Regions from separate parts of the Sphingopyxis sp. Root1497 genome, predicted to be linked through region 1. Evidence: riboswitches for the same ligand, from Rfam matches in the RefSeq annotation. Region 1 holds a riboswitch; the other holds the start of a gene.
What was found. Region 1 has a riboswitch for cobalamin ahead of ASD67_RS01395 (TonB-dependent receptor plug domain-containing protein). Riboswitches for the same ligand answer to the same signal wherever they lie in the genome.
Positions count from the first base shown of each region.

Region 2: another riboswitch for cobalamin. It lies ahead of metE (5-methyltetrahydropteroyltriglutamate--homocysteine S-methyltransferase); the one in region 1 lies ahead of ASD67_RS01395 (TonB-dependent receptor plug domain-containing protein).

Region 1 is NZ_LMGF01000001.1:302,812-307,311, reverse strand. It holds gene ASD67_RS01400 (ABC transporter substrate-binding protein) at 1-174, opposite strand, end outside; gene ASD67_RS01395 (TonB-dependent receptor plug domain-containing protein) at 174-2,078, opposite strand; cobalamin riboswitch at 2,256-2,474, opposite strand; gene ASD67_RS01390 (sugar porter family MFS transporter) at 2,648-4,057, shown strand; gene ASD67_RS01385 (tryptophan halogenase family protein) at 4,120-4,500, opposite strand, start outside.
Region 2 is NZ_LMGF01000003.1:979,320-983,819, reverse strand. It holds gene recN (DNA repair protein RecN) at 1-910, opposite strand, end outside; gene ASD67_RS08065 (outer membrane protein assembly factor BamD) at 957-1,751, opposite strand; gene ASD67_RS08060 (peptidylprolyl isomerase) at 1,814-2,509, opposite strand; cobalamin riboswitch at 2,627-2,840, shown strand; gene metE (5-methyltetrahydropteroyltriglutamate--homocysteine S-methyltransferase) at 2,957-4,500, shown strand, end outside.

The sequences.
Region 1 (4,500 bases):
GATCCGTTCGGGCGGCAGCAGCGCCAGCACCAGCTGGTCGGTGCACTGGTTCGTCGACATGACGCGCAGTGGCTTCGAAGGCGGCGGCCCGGCGTCGGGCGGCGCCACGGCGCTGCCGGTCGAAACCAGCAGCACCGCGGCGGCAAACACAGACGCCAGGCCGACCCCCTGCATCAGATTTTTACGCGGATACCAATGGCGGCTGTGCGACCGTAAGTATTATAGCCTTTGACAACCACATAATCCTCATCGAACAGATTTTCGATCCGGCCATAAACTTCGAGCTGATCGGTGATTGGGAAAGCCGCACGCACGGCGGTCAGCCAGTATCCGTCGAGGCGATTGGCGAAGCTGTTGTTGATATTGTCGAAACTGTCGCCGGTCAGGGCAATCGTTGCACCCAGTTTCAGGCCCCAAGGCGATTTCCAGTCGGCGACGAAACTCGCTTTGTCCCTTGGGCGGCGGGCAAGCTGGTTGCCAAAATTGGCCCCCGGGGAGCGAGTGGTAGCATCGACCAGTGCGTAATTCACCCGCACGTCCAGATTGTCGTTGGGCCGGACGATAAGTCCAAGCTCGACGCCCTCCGACTTCACCCGCCCGATATTCTCCGATTGGAATGTCGCGGGATTATAAGCGATGAGGTCGTTGCTTTTGCGATGGAAGTAGGTCGCGGTCGCCGTGACTTTGCGATCGATAAAACTGTGCTCGATTCCGGCGTCAAAGCCTTTGGAGGTTTCCGGTTTCAGATTGATGTTGCCGAATGGCGGCAATGCCTCGCTCAACGTCGGCGCACGAAAACCTTCGGCATAGCTCGCGCGGAATATGGTCTTGCCATCATTGGGCGTATAGGCCGCGTCGGCACCAAAGCTTGTGTGGTCGCCATATTGTGAATGATCTTCGTATCGCACGCCGCCGTTGACCGTCAGGCCGTCAAACGGGTGTACGCCAATCTGTCCGTAAAAGCTGGAATAGTCGCTTTTGAACCTGGTGGGTGTGGTGTCACCGCCCAAGGGATAGAAAGTGCTGGCGAACGTCTCTTCATGGGCGCCGCCGAAAACCAGTGACGCGATGCCGAAGTCGACATTGCCGTCATAGGCAAAACGGTCGACTTTGCCGCGCGCGGTGAAAACATTGTAGTTGAAAGGACCGGTCGCGCCATCCTCGCTGCCTTTGCGGGTCAGGTCGGTACGGCTGTACGACAGGCGCCCCCTCCACTTGCCGTCGAGCAGGTCGTGGTTCAACCCGGCATAGCCGACGAACTGTTCGTTATCGGATTCGGGAATGGAATTTGCCGGGTTGCCCGGAAAGGCAAAGGCGTCGTCATATTCAATCCGGCCCTTGTTGTAATAACCGCGCAGATCGAGTGCGAGGGCAGGCGAGAATTCGACGAGCAACTTTCCGTTGGCGGAGAAGTTCCTGTACCCATCGCGTTCGGTGCCGCCGATGAGCGACGAAATACCGTCGGTGCGATAATAGCCGGCGCCGACGCTGCCGGAGATGACCCCACTCTTGCCCGACACATTGCCAAAGACTTTGGCGGTGTCATGGCTGCCATATTCGGCGAAAGCATTGGCCGACAGCGTGTCCGTGGGTGCGACGGTTTGCACGCTGATGACGCCACCGATCGCCTGGCTGCCCCAGATGACCGAATTGGCACCGCGCAGCACCTCGACCCGGTCGATATTGCCCGTAAGCAATCCACCGAAATCGAACGCGCCATTGGGCGTCGAAGGATCATTGATCCGCACGCCATCGATCAGCACCAGCGTCTGGCTGCTTTCCGCGCCGCGGATAAACACGCTGGTTTGCGATCCGACGGGTCCGCTTTGTGCGACAGCTACGCCTGGCACGAGGTTTAAAGCGTCGCTGATCGACGTCACTTGCGATGTTTCCAGATCGTCGCGCGTGATAACGGAAATGGTGTGGCCCGTTTCGGTGCGGCTCTGTTCGACGCCGCTGGCGGTGACGACAATGGTATCACCGTTCGCGTCGGTCGATGTTTCGTCGGGATTGGACTGCGCGAAGGCGGGCGTCGCCGCCGTCAGCGCGAGGAGGGAAATGAAACCGGTCTTCAACATGGGATAAGCCCCCTTTGCGCCAGAGCGAAGTGGCGGGGGCGTACCGGCGAACCGGTCGGTGCAGGCGAAGGGCGGGCACAAGTCGCTCCGTCACCACGCACCGATGCGGCCCCAGCCGCACAGGTCGTCGCTCAGACGGAGGATTACCGTGCCATGACCATCCCCTGGACCAAGGCAAGAGCGACCGGTGCGCTGGCAGGTCTCCTGGCTCGCGGGTCACAGCTTGATGCACGCCTTCCCAGGTTGCCCCAGTGGCTGGCCCCGACAAGGAGTCCGGACCGGTGCATCGCGCTCACCGCTTACAGTTGCAGGGACAGCCTCGGAGTCGAAAGCCCGAGCGGGGCCTTCTCACCGTGTTCCCGTTTTAAGCCCTTTCGGGCACCGGCGCGATCTTGCGGGGGCCAGGCCCCCGCGGCGCAAGCCCATAGAGCAATGCCGCGCTTTCGCAATCGGCTTTATCGCGGTCGCCGTCGCGGACAGGCGTTCCGGCCGCGGCGTGAATGGGGCTTGCGCGCGCGCGGCTTGCCCTTCATGATAGCGCTACCATAACAGAACCTTGGGAGAGGTGAATGAACACAGCGTCGCGAGGCCAGACCAATCTGGCGCTCATTACGGCGATCGTCGCGGTGGCGACGATCGGCGGATTATTGTTCGGATATGACAGCGGGGCGGTCAACGGCACCCAGGACGGGTTGCGGTCGGCGTTCTCCCTGAGCGAGGCGGGGCTCGGTTTCACCGTCGGATCGCTGTTGATCGGCTGCTTCATCGGCGCCTTTCTTGCCGGCACGCTCGCCGACGCGATCGGGCGCCGCAACGTCATGATCCTGTCGGCGATATTGTTCCTCATCGGCGCGCTGATCCAGGGCTTTGCCCATGCCCAGCCGCTGTTCGTCGTCGCCCGGATGATGGGCGGCATGGCGGTGGGCGCCGCGAGCGTGCTGTCGCCGGCCTATATCTCCGAGGTCGCGCCCGCCCATATCCGCGGCCGGATGACGACGGTGCAACAGATCATGATCATCACCGGGCTGACCGCCGCCTTCGTCGTCAATTATTTCCTCGCCGCCAGCGCCGGAGCATCGACCGCGCCCTATTGGGCGGGGATCGAGGCGTGGCGCTGGATGTACCTGATGCAGGCGGTGCCGGCGGCGGTCTTTCTCGTCGCGCTGTTCTTCATTCCCGAAAGCCCGCGCTATCTGGTGTCGAAGGGGCGGATCGACGAGGCCGGCAAGGTGTTGACCCGCCTGTTCGGCGCCGCCGCCGCCGCGACCAAGGTCGACGAGATCAGGGCCAGCTTCAGCGCCGACCATCGCCCGCGCCTGTCCGACATATTCGATCCGGTGAAGGGCGGGGTACGGCCGATCGTCTGGGCCGGGCTGTTGCTCGCGGTGTTCCAGCAGCTCGTCGGGATCAACGTGATCTTCTATTATGGCGCGACGCTGTGGCAGCTCGCCGGTTTTACCGAGGACCAGTCGCTGCAGATCAACATCGTGTCGGGGATCGTGTCGATCGCCGCCTGTTTCGGAACGATCCTGCTCGTCGATCGCATCGGCCGCAAGCCGCTGCTGCTGATCGGCTCGGCGGGCATGGCGGTGACGTTGTTCGCGCTCGTCTATGCCTTTGCCAACGGCACGCTCGATGCCGGCGGGAAGCTCCAGCTCTCGTCGTCGCTCGGCACGCTCGCGCTGATCGCGGCCAATCTGTACGTGATCTTCTTCAACCTCAGCTGGGGCCCGATTATGTGGGTGATGCTGGGCGAAATGTTCCCGAACCAGATCCGCGGCTCGGCGCTGGCCGTGTGCGGATTTTTCCAGTGGTTCGCCAACTTCCTCATCTCCTTCACCTTTCCGATCATGGCGGTCGGGCTGGGGCTGGCGGTGAGCTACAGCTTCTATGCGATTTGCGCGGTGATCAGCTTCTTCCTGGTCCAGCGCTTCATCGTCGAGACCAAGGGCAAGGAGCTCGAAGCCATGGAAGGCTGAGCGAGTCCCAGCGACGCCTTCAAAGGGGACCGGGCGACCGGTCCCCTTTTCCGTGGCGCCGATCAGGCGGCGCAATGATCGCGGATATAGTCGCGGTGGCGCGGCATATGGTCGACCGATGCGGTCACCGCCGCCTTGATCTGGCGCAGCCGGTCGCGCGTCTGCTCGATCGGCATCAGCTCGGCGACGGGATCGTAGCGGCGCGCGCCGAGCCGCTGCCCCTCCATCACCGCGAACCAGCTGGTGTCGTTGAACAATTCCTCATGTTCGCGAAAGGCGCGGCCGCTGCTCTGAAAGACGCGGATCTTTTCGGCGAGCCGATCGGGGATCGGCATCGTCCGGCAATAATTCCAGAAGTCCGAATCGTCCCGCGTCGTGACATGGTAATGGAGCACGAGGAAATCGCGCACCAATTCGCTCTCCTCGACCATCAGCCGATTGTA
Region 2 (4,500 bases), on a different contig from region 1:
ACCGCGTTTCGGTCTCTTCGAGCCGGGCCGGGTCATATTCGAGCGCGCGCGCCGCCTCGTTCAGCCGCTGCTCGGCCTCGTCGGCCTCGATGATCGCGCGGTCGAGGCCGGCGAGCGCCTCGGCGAGCAGCGGATGGTCACCCGCGAGCCGGTCGAGCCGACGCGCCGCGGCGCGCAATTGCGCGGGGCCGCTATCGCTGCCCTCGAACGCCGCCATGATCGCGCCCATATCGCCGGCGATCCGCTCGCCCTTCTGCATCGCGCTGCGCGCTTCGGCGAGTTCGGCTTCTTCGCCCGGTTGCGGCGCGAGGGTCGCGAGTTCGGCGACGCAGTGGGTCAGCCAGTCGCGATCGCGCTCGGCCTCGTCGAGCGACGCGCGGGCGGCGGCGAGACGCATTTCGGCGCTGCGCCATTCGCCATGCGCCGCAGCGACCGCCGCGCTGTCGCAGCGACCATAGGTATCGAGCAGCGCGCGGTGCCCCGCCGGCGCCAGCAGGCCGCGATCGTCGTGCTGGCCGTGGATTTCGACCAGATGCGCCCCGACTTCGCGCAGCAGCGCCGCCGAGCAGGGCTGGTCGTTGAGAAAGGCGCGGCTGCCGCCATCGGCGCGCAGCGTACGGCGGACGAGCAAGGGTTCGCCGGGTTCGATCCCGATGTCGTTTGCGGCGAACAGCGCGGCGAGCGGCGTGTCGGGTGCGGGGGCCGCGAAACTCGCGGTCACCTGCGCCTTGTCGCTGCCCTGGCGGACCAGCGCGCTGTCGGCGCGCGCGCCGAGCGCGAGTCCGAGCGCGTCGAGCAGGATCGACTTGCCCGCCCCGGTCTCGCCGGTGAGCACGCCGAGCCCGGCCGCGAAATCGAGGTCGAGCCGTTCGATCAGGACGATATTGGCGATGGACAGGGCCGTCAGCATGACCCGCCCTTACATCAGAACAAAAAGCGAATCCACGCCCCGCGCGTTACGCGGAAGGCGCATTCTTTTGCATCAGCTGATACGCGCGCTCATACCATTTGCTTCCCGGGTAGTTGGCGCCGAGCACCGCGGCCGACTTCTTGGCTTCCGACGGCACGCCCAATGCGAGATAGCATTCGGTCAGGCGATAGAGCGCCTCGGGGGTGTGGCTCGTCGACTGAAACTTCTCGGTCACTTCGCGGAAGCGGATCGACGCGGCGAGCCAGTTCGAGCTGCGCTGGTAGAACCGGCCGATTTCCATTTCCTTGCCCGCGAGATGGTCCTGCACCAGATCGACCTTGAGCCGCGCGTCGGCGGCGTAGCGGCTGTCGGGATAGCGGCGGATCACTTCGCCCAAGGCGGCGAGCGCCTGCTGGGTGATTTTCTGGTCGCGGGTGACGTCGCTGATCTGCTCATAATAGCTGAGGCCGATCAGATAATAGGCATAGGGGGCGTCCTTGTTGCCCGGGTGGATCGACAGGAACCGCTGCGACGCCTCGATCGCCGGCGCATATTCGCGGTCCATATAATAGCTGAACGAGCTCATCAGCTGTGCGCGGCGCGCCCAGGGCGAATAGGGATGCTGGCGCTCGACCTCGTCGAACAGCGCGGCGGCGAGGCCATATTGGTTCCGGTCGAGCCGGTCCTGCGCCGCGCGGTACAGCGTGTTGACGTCGCGCGCGACATAACGCGTGTCCTTTTTGACGCCGCTGCCCCCGGCACAAGCGGCCAGCAGGGGGGTGATCACAAGGGCGGCGGCGAGCAGGCGCGTCGAGGCGCGCAGGGTGGGACGCTGAGTCATGGGCGCGGTATAGCCACAGCGCGGATGAACGCAAAATAAATGATGGGGGTGTCGGCGCGGAATTACGGCGCTTTGACCACGCAACCCGCCGGCGCGTTCGCGGGCGCCGGAACGCGGCGTGCGGTCTTGATCGTCACCATCGGGTCGAGCATCTGGCCCTGCATCACCCCTTCGCCCGCAGTCGGCGAGACCGGCGCGGCAAAAATCTTCTCCGCGACATCGGCGCCCGCGACGACTTCGCCGAACACCGCGAAGCCCGCGCCGTCGCCGCCGGGCGCATCGGCGTCGAAACCCTTGATGTCGCCGAGCAACAGGAAGAAGTCGCTGGTCGCGTCGCCGGGGTAGAGCCGCGCCATCGACAGCGCGCCCTTGCAATTGGTGAGTCCGGTCGTCGTCGTCGGTTCGTGCGCGATCGGCGCGAAGTTGGTGCGCGGGTCGCCGCGGTTGCCCGCCTGGACCAGTTGGTTCGCCGGACCCCAGTTGCGCGTCGCACGATAGAATTTGAAACCGTCCATGCGCTTGCCGTCGACATAGCGCAGGAAATTGCCCGAGGTGATCGGCGCGCGCTTGTCCTCGAGCCGCACGACGATCGTGCCGAGGTCGGTGGTAAGTGCGACAAAGGGGCGCGTATCGACCTCGACCAGCGGCGCGGCCGGGCCGGCGATGGGCGGAATCGGCGGCGGCAATTGCGTCGTCTGGGGCGGGACCGGGGCGGCCTGGGCCGCAAGCGCGAGCGCCGGAAGGATCATCGTCAGCATCGCGCCAGCATAAGCGAAAAACCATCACGCTGGCGACCCCCTTCGCAACGGCGGATGGTGCGCGGATCAACATATAAAGAAATCTTTATATGCGTATTGACAGCTCGCCGGTCGGAGCTATTCTAGGCTGGTCGAGGTTCCCCGCGTCCGGCAGGACATGGGGCTAAGACGGGAAGCCGGTGCGCCTTTCGGGGCAAGGCCGGCGCTGCCCCCGCAACTGTAAGCGGTGAGCGGTGGTCGATACGTGTCACTGGTTCGGCAAGGAACCGGGAAGGCCAGACCCCCGCGTCGATCCGTGAGCCAGGAGACCTGCCTCGTCAGATAACGTCCTCCGGCGGGGTGTCCGGTCTGGTCGCATGCATGGCTGCGCCCGGGCTTGTCCTGCCGGACGCATCGGCCGTTGCTTGTGGTCCGGCCCGTCCCTTGCCCAACGCAAGGTTTGAAGACATGGCCATCACCGTCGCCACGCTCGGTTTCCCCCGCATCGGCCCGCGCCGCGAACTGAAATTCCTGCTCGAAGGCTATTGGGCGGGCAAGAAGGACGAAGAGGAATTGCGCGAAGGCGCCGCCGCGCTGCGCGCCGCGACCTGGGCGCGCCAGCGCGCGCTCGGCGCCGATATCCTGCCCTCGGGCGATTTCTCGCTCTATGACCATGTGCTCGACACCTCGGCGATGGTCGGCGCCATTCCGGCGCGATACCGATGGGACGGCGCCGCGGTCGGGCTGAACACCTATTTCGCGATGGCGCGCGGCACGCAGGGCGGCGCCGGCCATCAAGGCTGCACCCACAGCCTCGACGCGACCGCGCAGGAAATGACCAAATGGTTCGACACCAACTATCATTATATGGTGCCCGAACTCGAAGCGGGGCAGGTCTTTCGCCTGTCGTCGACACGGCTGGTCGATGAGTTTCGCGAGGCCAAGGCGCTCGGCTATCACACCCGCCCGGTGCTGCTGGGTCCGGTCAGTTACCTGATGCTGGCGAAAGGGCGCGGGGTCGAACCGCTGTCGCTGCTCCCCGCCCTGCTCCCCGTCTATGCGGAAATCCTGACCGCGCTTGCCGATGCCGGCGCCGACTGGGTCCAGGTCGACGAACCCTGCCTCGTCCTCGACCTCGACCATGCGCAACATGCCGCCTTCGCCGACGCCTATGCGCGGCTGGCGGGCACCGGGGTCAAGCTGATGCTCACCACCTATTTCGGCGGCCTCGGCGAGAATCTCGGGCTCGTCGCGGGACTGCCGGTCGACGGCGTGCACATCGACCTCGTCCGCGCGCCCGAACAGCTCGGCGCGATCTGCGCCCGCGTGCCGAAGGCGATGCTGCTGTCGCTGGGGGTGATCGACGGACGCAATATCTGGCGCGCCGATCTCGATACGATCCTGGCGCGCATCGCGCCGATCGCCGCGACGCGCGATATCGTCGTCGCGCCGTCCTGCTCGCTGCTCCATACGCCCGTGGACCTCGCGCTCGAAAAGCGGCTCGATCCCGAAATCGCGCAATGGCTGGCCTTTGCGGTGCAGAAGGTCGGCGAGCTGGCGACGATCGCCCGAGCGCTCAACGAAGGCGAGGACACAGTGGCCGACGCGCTTGCCGCTGCGCGTGCCGCCGCCGGGACGCGCCGCAGTTCGCCGCGCATCCACGACCCGGCGGTACAGGAACGCATGGCGGCGATCGACGCGGCGATGGTCGAGCGCCGCTCGCCCTTCGCCGACCGCCGCGCGTTGCAGCGCGACCGGCTCGCCCTGCCCGCCTTTCCGACGACGACGATCGGCTCCTTTCCCCAGACCCCCGAGGTTCGCAAGGCGCGATCGGCGCATAGCAAGGGCGAGATCGACGATGCCGCCTATGCCCAATATCTGCGCGTCGAAACGCGCGCCGCGATCAAGTGGCAGGAGGAAATCGGGATCGACGTGCTGGTCCATGGCGAATTCGAGCGCAACGACATGGTGCAATATTTCGGCGAGCAGCTGGCGGGATTCGCCTTCACCCA